Regions from separate parts of the Spirillospora sp. NPDC048819 genome, predicted to be linked through region 3. Evidence: riboswitches for the same ligand, from Rfam matches in the RefSeq annotation. Region 3 holds a riboswitch; each other region holds the start of a gene.
The links. A riboswitch is a leader RNA that binds a small molecule or an ion and turns the genes downstream of it on or off. The one in region 3 is predicted to bind cobalamin.

Region 1 (4,397 bases), on a different contig from region 3:
CTGAGTTCGTCCAGGGAGCCGAGCGAGTCGATCCAGCGGAAGCAGAACTCCGCCTTGGAGCGGATCGACGGGATGTGCTCGATCGCCGCGAACGCCTTGACCCGCTCGTCCTGATCGGGCAGATAGGTGTCCAGGAGGGTCAGGTAGAACTGGACGTGGACGGCCTCCTCGAACAGCTGCCGCGACAGGTAGAGCCGGGCCTCCGGGGCGTTCACATGCTTGTAGAGGTTGAGCACCAGGTTGTTCGCCACGATCGAGTCGCCGGTGGCGAAGAACGCGACCAGGCGGTTGACGAGGTGGACTTCGGCGGGCGTGAGGCGCGCGAGGTCCACCAGGTCGGACGCGAGGTCGACCTCCTCGACCGTCCACGTGTTGCGGATCGCGGCGCGGTAGCGCTCGTAGAAGTCGGGGTAGCGCATGGGCCGCAGGGTCAGGTCCATGCCGGGGTCGAGCAGCATGCTGTTTCCTTCTCTTCGCGTTCCTTCTGTTCGCGCGCTCACTGGCACGCCTCACAGGTCTCGGGGTTCTCCAGAGAGCACGCCGCCGCAGTGGACTGGGTAGCCGTGGTCTGGGTGGCCGTGGTTTGGGTGCCCGTGGTTTGGGTGCCCGTGGTTTGGGTGACGGTCGTCTGCGCGATCCGGGTGGCCGGGCGGGAGCGCAGGTAGTAGGTCGTCTTGAGGCCGCGCCGCCACGCGTAGGCGTACATCGAGGAGAGCTTGCCGATGGTCGGCGTCTCCATGAACAGGTTCAGCGAGTGGGACTGGTCGATGTACGGGGTGCGGGCGGCGGCGAGGTCGATCAGCGCCTTCTGCGGCAGTTCCCAGGCCGTCCGGTACAGGGTCCGCATCTCCTCGGGGAGGCCGGCGATGCCCTGGACGGAGCCGTTCGCCTTCTTGATCGCCTCGCGGACCGGCGGCGTCCAGCGGCCGAGCGACTTCAGGTCGTCCACCAGGTAGCCGTTGATCTGCAGGAACTCCCCGGACAGCGTCTCGCGCTTGAACAGGTTGGACACCTGCGGCTCGATGCACTCGAAGCAGCCCGCGATCGACGCGATCGTCGCGGTCGGCGCGATCGCGATCAGCAGCGAGTTGCGGAGCCCGACCTCGGCGACGCGGGCCCGCAGCCGCTCCCACTCGGCGGGACGCGACGGCGCCGCGTCCGGGAAATGGTCCAGGTGGAGCTGGCCGCGGGCCGTGCGCGTCCGGTCGTAGGCGGGCAGCGGTCCGTGCGCGGCGGCCAGGTCGGCGGACGCACCGTAGGCGGCCAGCGCGATCTCCTCGGAGATGCGCGTCGACAGCTCGCGGGCCTCCGGCGAGTCGAACGGCAGGCGGAGCGTGAAGAACACGTCGGCCAGGCCCATCACGCCCAGGCCGATCGGCCGCCACTTGCCGTTCGCCGCCTCCGCCTCTGGCGTCGGGTAGTAGCCGCGGTCGATGGTGCGGTCCAGGAACCGCACGGCGGTGCGGACGGTGGCGCGGAGCCGCTCCCAGTCCACGCCGGACGGGCCGACGTGCGCGGCGAGGTTCACCGACCCGAGGTTGCACACGGCCGCCTCACCGTCGCTGGTCACCTCCAGGATCTCCGTGCACAGGTTGGAGAGGTGGACGGTCTGGCCCGGTTCGGCGGTCTGGTTGCAGGCGCGGTTGGCGGCGTCCTTGAACGTCATCCAGCCGTTGCCCGTCTCGGCGAGCGTCCGCATCATCCGCCCGTACAGCTTGCGGGCCGGGATCTGCCGGACGTACCGGCCTTCCCTCTCGGCCGCCCGGTACGCCTCGTCGAACGCGTCGCCCCACAGGTCGGCCAGCTCGGGGACCTCCTTCGGGTCGAACAGCGACCATGTCGCGTCGTCCTCGACGCGGCGCATGAACTCGTCCGGGATCCAGTTGGCGAGGTTGAGGTTGTGGGCGCGGCGCGCGTCCTCGCCGGTGTTGTCGCGCAGCTCCAGGAACTCCTCGACGTCGGCGTGCCACGGCTCCAGGTACACGCACGCCGCGCCCTTGCGGCGCCCGCCCTGGTTGACGGCCGCGACGGACGAGTCGAGCGTGCGCAGCCACGGGACGATCCCGTTCGAGTGCCCGTTGGTGCCGCGGATCAGCGAGCCCCGCGACCGGACCTTCGTCCAGGAGATCCCGATGCCTCCCGCGTACTTGCTGAGCCGCGCGACCTGCCCGTACCGCTCGTAGATCGACTCCAGCTCGTCGCGCGGCGAGTCGAGCAGGAAGCAGGACGACAGCTGGGGGCGGCGGGCCGCGGAGTTGAACAGCGTCGGCGAGCTCGGCAGGTACGACAGCGTGCTGAGCAGGCCGTACAGCTCGGCGGCGTCGTCCACGGTGTCGGCGAGGCCGCACGCCACGCGCAGGAGGAAGTGCTGGGGGCGTTCGAGGACGAGCCGTGTCCGCGGATGCCTCAGCAGGTACCGGTCGTAGAGGGTGCGGAGCCCGAAGTACTCGAAGCGGTCGTCGGCCGCCTCGTCGACGAGGGCGTTGAGCGCCGGCGCGTTGGCGGCGGCGAACGCGGCCGGGGCGTCGGCCAGGAGACCCTCCCGGTGTGCGGCGGCGACCGACTCGGCGAACGTGCGGACGCCGGCGGCGGCCGCCTCGTCCCGGATCCGGGTGCCGAGCAGCCGCGCGGCGACCCGGGAGTAGCCGGGTTCGGCGGGCACCAGCGCGGCGGCCTCACCGATCGCGAGGTCCCGCAGCGCCGCCGCGTCCATCCCGCCGGCGGCGCGGACGGCGGCCAGCACCCGTCCCGCCTCGGCGCCCGGTACCCCGTCGCAGGCCGCCTCGACCTCGGCGGCGATCCCGGTGAACGGCGCCGCCGCCGGCGGCGCGGCCAGGTCCTGTGTCACGTGCTTCTCCCCTCGCAAGCCGCCTCGCGGAGGCATGCGAACGGGACGCGGGCGCCACCCGCCAGGGCACGCCGCGCTCCGTCCCCGGCCCACCCGCGAGGCCTGGACGTGTTGGTCCGGAACGCGTCCCGGACGCCGTGCCGGCAGGTCTTCGGACTCGCGGGCGCCGCCTCCTCCGAGGCGTCCTACTGGCCGTCGCTTCCCGGGCCCGCGCGGGCCCAGTGCTTCATGACGGCGGTCGTTCCCGCTCACCGCTGCGGGGCAGTCCCGGACTCGCACCGGGTTCCCTCTCGCGTCGCCCCCGCCGCGAAACGGCGGGGGCGAACCAGCACGGGATTGAACCCTACATCTAGATGACGATCTTTGTGCAACCCCAAGATGTTGGGCGTGTCTGAAAGGACCGGCAGGGCCGGATGCGGGGACGGCGACCCGGGTGGGAGGATGGTCTCGCCATGTCCCCGCATGCCCCAAACTCCGTTCTGCGAACCGCCCGCGCGGTGGTGTTCGCCACCGTGTGCGTCACGCTTGCGATCACCGGGCACGTGCTCGCGTCGGGGACGGTTCCGGCCTGGGCGGCGGTCGCGGGGTTCTGCGCCGTGCTGGGCGTGGCCTTCATGCTCGTGGGCCACGAACGCTCCCTCGCGACGATCCTCGGCGGCCTCCTCGGCGGCCAGTTCGCTCTGCACACCCTGTTCACGGCCGCGTCCGAGCCGATCCTTCAGCACTCGCCGGAGATGCACGCGGCGATGGGCGGGGTGACGCCGGCCGGTCAGGACGTCATGGTGCCGGTCGTGCACGGCACGGGCGGCACGACGATGACGCTCGCGCACACCGTGGCCGCGCTGGTGGCGGCGTGGTGGCTGCGACGCGGCGAGCGGGCCGCGTGGTCGCTGGCCCGGCGGGTCGCCGCGGCGGCGGACCGTCCGGTCCGGCTCCTGATCGCGCTCCTCACCGTTGAACCCGCGGCGCCTCCGCGGCGTACCCCCGTGGTACCGGCGGCTGCCGCCGTGATGGCCGTCGGCCGTGTGCTGCGGCACCAGGTCGTCCGGCGGGGTCCCCCGCCGCGTTCGAGGGCGCTCGCCCGCATCTGAGGCGAGCGCCGTACGTCACCGGACGCCGATCCAGCGGCGTTTCCGGATTTTCCGTACGACTCGAACGGAGTTCCGCCATGTCCTTTGTTCCGCATGCCCGCAGGGTCGGCGCGGTCGCGTCCCTGTCCGCCATATCCGTGCTCGCGCTGGCGACGGCCGCGTCCGCGCACGTCACCGCCAACCCGAAGACCGCCGAGCAGGGCTCGTACGCCAAGGTGGCGTTCCGGGTGCCGAACGAGCGCGACAACGCGTCCACCACGAAGGTCGTGGTGCACCTGCCGGTCGAGCACCCGCTGTCGTCGGTGTCGGTCCGTCCGGTCCCCGGCTGGACGGTGAAGGTGGAGAAGTCGAAGCTCCCGGAGCCGATCAAGACGCACGGCGGCGAGCTGACCGAGGCCGTCACCAAGATCACCTGGTCGGGCGGGGGCATCGAACCCGGCCAGTTCGAGGAGTTCGAC
Region 2 (4,397 bases), on a different contig from region 3:
CCGGTCGAGGACCTCCGCGGTGATGGACCGGTCCCGCGCGCTCTCCCGGCCCAGGTGCGGGATGTACGGCGACCTTCCGAGGAGCGTGTAGTCGAACACCGTCATCCCCACCGGAAGGTTCGGGCTCTGCGGCGCATAGGCGATCAACCGGGCCCGCTGTCTCGGCTTCAGCGTCCCCAGGTCCACGCCCGCCACGGTGATCTCGCCGTGCGACGGCACCAGCCCCAGGACCGCGCGCAGCAGCGTCGACTTCCCCGCCCCGTTCGGCCCGATGATCGCCGTCCACGACCCGGCCGGGACGTCCAGCGACACGCCCTTCAGGACGGGCCGTCCGCCCAGCGCCACGTCCAGGCCCCGCACCAGAACCGTCACGTGTCCACCTGCCTGCGGCTCGCGCGCAGCACCGCGACGAAGAACGGCCCGCCGACGAACGCCGTCACCACCCCGAGCGGAATCTCTCCCGGCTCGATCACCGTCCGCGCCACCAGGTCCGCCACCTCCAGGAACGCCGCGCCGCCCAGCAGCGACAGCGGCAGCACGATCCGGTACGAGCCGCCCGCCAGCCGCCGCACCACATGCGGCACCACGATCCCGACGAACCCGATCAGCCCGCTCACCGCGACCGCGCACGCCGTCGCCAGCGACGCCGCGACCAGCACCGTCAGCCGCACCCGCGCCGCGGACAGGCCGAGCGACGCCGCCTCCTCGTCCCCGACGCTCAGCACGTCCAGCAGCCGGCCGTGCGCGAGCAGGATCACCGTCGACACCAGGGAGTACGGGGCGATCAGCGCGAGCTGGTTCCAGTCGGCCGCCCCGACCCCGCCGAGCAGCCAGGAGAAGATCCGCTGCAGCTCCTCCGCCTTCAGCTGCTGCAGGAACGTCTGGATCGCCGCCAGGAACGACGACACCGCGACTCCGGCCAGCACCAGCGTCGCGGCGCCGTTCCCGCGTCCCGCCGTGTTGCCCAGCGCGTACGCCATGAACACGCCGCCGATCGCGCCCGCGAACGCGGCGAGCGGCACCGCGTACCCCGGGTCGCCCGGCAGCAGCACGATCACCATCGTCGCGCCGACCCCGGCGCCCGCCGCGGCGCCAAGCAGATACGGATCGGCGAGCGGATTGCGGAACACGCCCTGATAGCCGGCGCCCGCCATGGCGAGCATCCCGCCGACCAGCGCCGCCATCAGCGCCCTCGGCACCCGCAACTCGAACAGGACGTTCTCGTCGATGACACTGAGCCCAGAGTCGATGTGCACGAACGGGACCCGGTCGGCCAGCGCCAGCAGCACCCCGCCGACGGGCAGCCCCGCCGCCCCCACCAGCACCCCGGCCAGGAGAGTCCCGGCCAGCAGCAGGATCGCCAGCCCGAGCGACAGCGGCCGCAACTTGGCCTGCCCCGCCGGCTCCGGCAACGGCTTCCGCAGCATCACGCCCCACCCTCGCCGGAGACCCGAGCCCGATTCCGTTGGACGCCCGTGACGTTCGCCCATGCCGCCGTGCCCATCCGCGTCCGCTGACGCTGGGCGTCCGCGACGCTCATGGGAGGCGGGCTCATGCTCGTCTGCGTCCGCCACCGACGGGGCGGCGGGTCCGCCCTCGCACGCGGGCCGGACGTCTCCGGACGTCCCGGCGACGTCCTGTGCGTCCCCCTTGACGTCCGGGGACGTCCCGGCCGGGTCGTGCACGTCGGCCGGGACGTCCGGGGACCGGTGGCCCCGGCGGGACTGGGCGCTCATGGGCGGGCGTCCATCAGGACAGTGATCACTGGACCTTCTGCACCGCGTCACCGATCGCCTTGACGAACTCGGGCAGGCGGGGGCCCCAGCGGGAGGCGATGTCGTCGTCGAGTTCGACCACGCCCTTGTGCTTGACCGCGTCCAGGTCCGACCAGCCGGGGCGCTCGGCGAGCGTCGCGGCGTTCTGGCCGCAGCACTTGGTGTCGGCCAGGAAGATCAGGTCGGGGTCCTGCTTGAGGAGGTACTCGCGCGACAGCTGCGGGTACTCGCCGCTGGCCTTGTCCGCCCCGTCGGCGATGTTGCGGAGGCCGAACAGCCCGTACACCTGGCCGACGAACGTCCTGGACGTCACGGAGTGCAGCTGGTTGTCGAGCTCGTGGTAGTAGCTGAGGCCCTTCGCCTTGGAGGACGCGGCGACCGTCTGCTGGATCCTCGCCCGCATGTCGTCGGTGAGCTTCTTGGCCTCGGCTGCATGGCCGGTGGCCAGCCCGAGGTCGTTGATCTCGTCGTAGGCCTCGTCCAGCTTGGTCGGCGCGGGCTCCAGCAGGACGGGGATCTTGACCTTCTCCAGCGCCTTGACGATGCCGTTCAGGTCGTCGGACACGACGACGAGGTCGGGCTTGTACGCGATGACCGCCTCGGCGTTCGGCTTGAACCCCGACAGCTTCGTCTGGGGCGCGTTCGGCGGGTGGTTGGAGTAGTCGTCCACGGCCACCACCTGCGGTCCCGCGCCGATGGCGAAGAGCGTCTCGGTGTGAGTGGGGGAGAGCGACACGATCCGCTCGGGCCTGGCCGGGACGGTCACCGCGCCGTTGGCGGCCTGGACGGTGACGGCGGCCTTCGGGCCTGACGCCGCATCGCCGGTCTTGCCGTCGCCGCCGCATCCGGCCGTGAACGTGACGGCGACGATCGCCATCATCGCGCCGAAAGTACGTACGGGTCTCACAGGAGCCTCCTGGGGTCCAGGGAAGCCGCGGCCCGCTCATCCATGACGGATCGCCCTTCCACGAGGTCGAGAATCGTCGGCGCGCGAGGAGGCGACCTGGCTCGGCCACTTCGAGAGGGGCACCACAGTTGCGGGACAGCGCCGGATTCACACCGGACTTCGCTCCAGACGCGCAGCATCGCAACGGTATCAGGCGCCGAATCCGGACCTGTCCCCTCATCGGAGTGAGCACACACTCCGATCTTGACGGAGTGACCACTCACTCCGTACCGTGGCGGATGTGCCCGACAAGAGCCGCCGCCGCGCCCCGGGAATGACCCCGCGGGAACGCCGCGAAATGATCATCCGCACCGCGTTGCCGCTGGTCGCCGAACACGGCGCGGCCGTCACCACCGGCCAGATCGCCCGTGCCGCGGGCATCGGCGAAGCGACGATCTTCCGCGTGTTCACCGGCAAGGACGAACTGCTGGACGCGTGCGTCACCGAGGCGCTGCGCGCCGACCACGTCCTGGACGAGATCGCGGCGATCCCGCTGGACCGGCCGCTGACCGCCCGCCTGGCCGAGGCGAGCGACGCGATCGAGGCCTACCTCGCCCGCATGGGCACGGTCATCGGCGCCCTCCACGCCACCGGCCGTCCAGGCCGGCGCCCACCCGTCCGCGACGGGCGCGCCCCCCACCCCGGCGGCGGACCCGCCGACGCCGACGTGGACCGCGACATCGCGATGAACCAGACCCGCGACGCGCTGGCCGCGCTGTTCGAGCCCGAACGCGACCGGCTGCGCCTGCCCGCCGATCAGCTGGCGGACCTGTTCATGGCCCTGGTCTTCGCGCGGTCCCGTCCCCCCGCCGGGCCCGCGACGCCGCCGCCCGCAGAGGTTTACCTGGACGTCTTCCTGCACGGCGCCCTCAAGGAAGGAACCACCGAGTGACGATCACGCTCGACCACACCGTCGTGACGGCCGCCGACAACGACGAGGCCGCCCGCTTCTTCGCCGCCGTCATGGGCCTGGAGTACACCGGCCCGCACCCGCACGCGCGGCATTTCGTCCCGATCCGGGTGAACGAGGCGCTCACCCTCGACTTCCTGACCGTCGCACACCCGCAGGGCCACCATCTCGCCTTCGACGTCGACGCCGTCACCTTCGACACGGCCGTCGAACGCATGGACGCCCGCGAGATCCCCTACGGCGACGGACCCGCCCACGCCGACAACGGACGAATCGACCACGCCCATCCGCACGGCGGCCGCGGGGTCTACTTCTCCGACGCCAGCGGCAACCTCTACGAACTCATCTCGCCATGTAGGACTTGAGGAACTCCCTGGTCCGCCCGCGGCTCTCTCCCGGCACGAACTCCGCGGCGACGAAATCGGTCGCGCCCGCCTCGGACAACGCCTCCAGTTTCGCCGCGACCGTGTCCTCGTCCCCGACAACGGCCAAGTCCGCAGGGCCGTCCACCCCTTCGCGGTCCATCATCGCCCTGTAGGACGGCAACATCCCGTACATCTCGAACGTCTCGCCCGCCTGCTCCCGCGCGCGCTCGGGATCGTCAGTGACGCACACAGGCAGGACGCACACAATCCGTGGCTCCGGCCGCCCCGCCGCCTTGGCCGCCGTCGTGATGGTCGGCGCGATGTGCTCGCGGATGGTGACGGGACCGGTCATCCACAGCACCGTCCCGTCCGTCCGCTCCGCCGCCAGCTTGAGCATCTTG
Region 3 (4,397 bases):
GCGGCATCGACCGCTTCACGCCCATGGAGGAACTCGGCGTCTGCGAGCTGTCCGGGCACGGCGACCTGAAGGTGTGGTGCGAGGACGCGATGTTCCGCTGGCACGCCCGCTCCGGCGAAACCGGAGGACTCCCCGTCACCGACATCACCGAGGCGTGCGAGCAGATCGTCCGGATCTGCGAATCGCTGGACGACGTCCACGTGGTCTGACCGTACGGGGGGGACGGTCAGACCACGTGGAACCCTCAGCCGGCCACGTCGTCCCTGACGCGCCGCGCCGCCGTCACCAGGTTCCGCAGCGACGCCTCCGTCTCCGGATACGCGCGGGTCTTCAGCCCGCAGTCGGGGTTGACCCAAAGCCGCGCCGGCTCCACGGCCCGCAGCGCGCGCCGCAGGTTCTCCTCCATCTCCCCGGCGCCGGGGACGCGCGGTGAGTGGATGTCCCACACGCCCGGCCCGATGCCGTTCTCGTACCCGGCGGCGCGCAGGTCGCCGACCAGCTCCATGTGCGAGCGGGCCGCCTCGACGCTGGTGACGTCGGCGTCCAGCGCCCCGATCGCCCCGATGATCTCGCCGAACTCCGAGTAGCACATGTGCGTGTGGATCTGGGTGGTGTCGGCGACGCCGGAGGTCGCGAGGCGGAACGCGCCGACCGCCCAGTCCAGGTAGGCGGGACGGTCGGCGTCCCGCAGCGGCAGCAGTTCACGCAGCGCGGGTTCGTCGACCTGGATGATCCGGATGCCGGCCGCCTCCAGGTCGGCGATCTCGTCGCGGAGGGCGAGCGCGACCTGCCGGGCGGTGTCGGCGAGCGGCTGGTCGTCCCGGACGAACGACCAGGCGAGCATGGTGACCGGACCCGTCAGCATCCCCTTGACCGGCCTGCTCGTCAGCGACTGCGCGTACGTCGCCCACTCCACCGTCATCGGCCGGGGACGCGCGACGTCGCTGTGCAGGATCGGCGGCCGGACGTACCGCGACCCGTACGACTGCACCCACCCGTGCTCCGTCGCGGCGTACCCGTCGAGCTGCTCGGCGAAGTACTGCACCATGTCGTTGCGCTCGGGTTCGCCGTGCACGAGGACGTCCAGCCCGAGGTCCTCCTGCAGTGCGATGACGCGGGCGATCTCGTCCTTCATCGCCCGCTCGTAGGCGTCGCCGGTGATCCGCCCGGCGCGGCGGTCGGCGCGGGCCCGGCGGATCTCGGGGGTCTGCGGGAAGGAGCCGATCGTCGTCGTGGCCAGTTCCGGCAGCCCCAGCGCGTCCCGCTGCGCGGCGAACCGGGCGGCGCGGTCGCCCCGGCGCGTGTCGCCGATCGACCCCAGCCGTTCCCGGACGGCCCGGTCTATCCCCGCGGCCGGCGCCGGTTCGGCCGGGGCGGGGACGTCCTCGCGCAGCGCCCGGCCGAGCGCCACGACCTCGGCGACCTTCTGCCGGGCGAACGCGAGCCGCTCCCGGACACCGGTGTCCAGCGACGTCTCGGCGTCCAAGTCGATCGGGACGTGCAGCAGCGAGCAGGACGTGCTCACCACGACCCGGTCGACGAGCCCGAGCACCGACGCGCAGACGGCCCTGGCCCGCCGCTCGTCGGCGCGCCACACGTTGCGGCCGTCCACCACTCCCGCCACGAGGGTCTTGCGCGGCAGCCCGCCGACCGAGGCGAGCACGTCGACATTGCCGGGCCCGGCGGCGAAGTCCAGGCCGATCGCCTCGACGCGGCTGCGGGCCAGGGTGCGCAGCGCGTCCGCCCCGATCGTCCCGAAGTAGGCGGCGACCATCAGCCGCGGCCTGCTCGTCAGCCGCCCCAGCCGCGCGTACGCCCGCGCCAGCGCGTCGATCTCCTCCTCGCTCCGGTCCGCGACGAGGGCGGGCTCGTCCAGCTGCACCCACTCCGCCCCGGCCCCGGCCAGGCGTTCCAGCACCTCGGCGTACACGTCGACGAGCCCGTCGAGCAGATCGAGCGGACGGAACCCCTCGGGCGCGTCCGCCGCGGGCTTGGCCAGCAGCAGATACGTGAGCGGCCCCACGAGCACCGGCCGCGTCTCGACACCGAGCGCCTTGGCCTCCCGGTACTCCGCCAGCGGCTTGGCCGCCGCACCCTCCGCCAGCCGGAACCTGGCGTCCGGCCCCAGCTCGGGGACGATGTAGTGGTAGTTCGTGTCGAACCACTTGGTCATCTCAAGCGGCGGGACGTCCTGGACGCCGCGCGCCATCGCGAAATACCGGTCGAACCCGGTCAGATGCCGGTACCTGTCCGGGACGGCGTCGACCAGCACGCTCGTGTCGAGCACCTGGTCGTAGAACGAGAACGTGTTCGACGGGACGGCGTCCAGCCCGGCGTCGCGCAACTCGGTCCAGACCGACGCGCGCAGTTCGGCGCCGGCCTTCGCGAGCGCGTCGGCGTCGGCGCGTCCCGCCCAGTAGTCCTCGGTGGCGAACTTCAGCTCCCGGCGCGCCCCGATGCGGGGGTATCCGAGGATCGTCGTGTTCATGGCGGCTTCCCTCGCTGTGCCACAAGCGGCCCGCGAAAGGGAATGCGCACGGCGAACCCCGTGCCGCAGACCGTCCCACGAGGCCGCAGACCCACCGCGCACCGGCCGGTGCGCGGGCGGAGGCAGGTCTTCGGACTCGCGGGCACCGCCTCCTCCGAGGCGTCCTACTGGCCGTCGCTTCCCAGGCCGCCGTGGCCCAGTGCGTGATGACGGCGGTCGTTCCCGCTCACCGCTGCGGGGCAGTCCCGGATTCCCACCGGGTTCCCTCTTACGACACCCGAACCCGCACGAGGCACGAGTGAACCGTCCGCAGGCCCGAGTCTATAGCCCGCCCGTGAACCGGCCCCGCGCGCCTAGTCCAGGAGCCCGGACGGAGCGGTCTCCTGGCTGGTGGACGCCTCGGCAAGGTGCGTCGTGCCGCCGCCGACGACGCGGAACCCGTACGGCCCGCTCGGCCGCCACAACTCGACGACGGCGCAGTTCGGGACGTCGCACGCGCCGTTGAAATGACGAAAGCCCCGCATCGCCGCGGCGTCGGGGTCGGTGACCCCGGTCATCAACGACCACATCACGGCCTTCATGAAGAGGCCGTGAGTGAACACCGCGATCAGCCCGTCCTCCGGACGTTCGGCGAGGCCGTCCAGGAAGGCGTTGGCGCGCCTGATCAGCGCCCGGAAGGACTCCCCGCCGCCGTTGACGTGATCAGGGTCACTCCGTTCCCAGTAGTCCTCGGCGAAGGGCCGCCGTTGCTCGTTCGTGGTCCGCGGCCCGTGCAACTCGCCCAGATAAGTGAACTCCTGGACGGGCCACTCCTCGTAAGGCACCCCGGGAAACCGCTCCGCGGTCGCCTGGGCGGTCTGACGCGCCCGGACGAACGACGAACTGACGATGAGCGCGGGCGGCCCGGTGAACGCCGCGGCCATCCGCACCGCCTGCTCACGTCCCCGCGCGGTCAGCGGGGAGACACCAGGCCCGTTCGTCGGCAGCCCGGCGTTCGACTCGCTCTGCCCGTGCCGGACCATCCACACCCGCCGCACCAAGATCACGCCGCCAGCCTGGCACACGGGCTCGGCGGCACGGAAGATCGGACGAGCCGCACGAGGAGAGGGGCGACCACGACGGCGCGCTACGAGAACTTCCTCGAAGGCCGGACCCCGGACGAGGCGGCGCGCATCGAGAACGAGATGCGCCTGCTGCACCCGGTCGGCAGGGTGGGCCGCCCGGACGAGGTGGCCGCCGCCGTCGCCTACCTGCTCTCGGACGAGGCGAGCTTCGTCAACGGCGCCGTCCTCCCCGTGGACGGTGGCCGCCACGCCGTAGGCCGCGACCCCGAAGAATCCTGACTCCGCGCCACGCGTGGAACTCGAGGCGGCTCGTCCGGGAGAGCCAGAATGGTTCGGACGGCGATGTCGAGAATCCGTGACCGGCTCCGTCCCCGTGGTGAGGACGAGCATGAGAGTGGCACCAGCACCTAGGAGAATCACGATGGCCAAGTACCTGCTGCTCAAGCACTACCGCGGCGCTCCCGCCTCGGTCAACGACGTGCCGATGGACAAGTGGACGCCCGAGGAGATCTCGGCCCACGTGAAGTACATGGAGGACTTCGCCTCCCGCCTGGAGGCGAACGGCGAGTACGTCGACGGCCGGGCGCTCGCGCCCGAGGGGGTGTGGGTCCGCTACGACGGAGAGGGCCGGCCGCCCGTCACCGACGGCCCGTTCGCCGAGACCAAGGACCTCATCGCCGGCTGGACGGTGATCGACGTCGACGGTTACGAGCGCGCGATCGAGCTGGCCGGGGAGCTGTCGGCCGCTCCCGGGGCGGGCGGCGAGCCGGTCCACGAGTGGCTGGAGGTCCGGCCGCTCCTGACCGCGCAGCCGGATATCACGGAGTGTCATCTCGGGTGAACGA

Region 1: it holds a riboswitch for cobalamin, as region 3 does, so the genes downstream of both, AB0C35_RS16515 (ribonucleoside-diphosphate reductase subunit alpha) here and metE (5-methyltetrahydropteroyltriglutamate--homocysteine S-methyltransferase) in region 3, are expected to answer to the same signal.
Region 2: it holds a riboswitch for cobalamin, as region 3 does, so the genes downstream of both, AB0C35_RS36745 (ABC transporter substrate-binding protein) here and metE (5-methyltetrahydropteroyltriglutamate--homocysteine S-methyltransferase) in region 3, are expected to answer to the same signal.

The regions. Positions count from the first base shown of each region.
Region 1 is NZ_JBEZGN010000010.1:107,148-111,544, forward strand. Features, by position in the region: gene AB0C35_RS16510 (ribonucleotide-diphosphate reductase subunit beta) at 1-458, opposite strand, end outside; gene AB0C35_RS16515 (ribonucleoside-diphosphate reductase subunit alpha) at 497-2,848, opposite strand; cobalamin riboswitch at 2,973-3,193, opposite strand; gene AB0C35_RS16520 (MFS transporter) at 3,301-3,939, shown strand; gene AB0C35_RS16525 (YcnI family protein) at 4,017-4,397, shown strand, end outside.
Region 2 is NZ_JBEZGN010000038.1:54,942-59,338, reverse strand. Features, by position in the region: gene AB0C35_RS36755 (ABC transporter ATP-binding protein) at 1-372, opposite strand, end outside; gene AB0C35_RS36750 (iron ABC transporter permease) at 369-1,427, opposite strand; gene AB0C35_RS36745 (ABC transporter substrate-binding protein) at 1,762-2,682, opposite strand; cobalamin riboswitch at 2,758-2,880, opposite strand; gene AB0C35_RS36740 (TetR/AcrR family transcriptional regulator) at 2,963-3,613, shown strand; gene AB0C35_RS36735 (VOC family protein) at 3,610-3,996, shown strand; gene AB0C35_RS36730 (LLM class F420-dependent oxidoreductase) at 3,974-4,397, opposite strand, start outside.
Region 3 is NZ_JBEZGN010000022.1:55,613-60,009, forward strand. Features, by position in the region: gene AB0C35_RS26775 (ATP-binding protein) at 1-209, shown strand, start outside; gene metE (5-methyltetrahydropteroyltriglutamate--homocysteine S-methyltransferase) at 245-2,488, opposite strand; cobalamin riboswitch at 2,592-2,790, opposite strand; gene AB0C35_RS26785 (histidine phosphatase family protein) at 2,842-3,534, opposite strand; partial or broken gene AB0C35_RS26790 (SDR family oxidoreductase) at 3,607-3,831, shown strand; gene AB0C35_RS26795 (YciI family protein) at 3,974-4,393, shown strand; gene AB0C35_RS26800 (DUF6596 domain-containing protein) at 4,390-4,397, shown strand, end outside.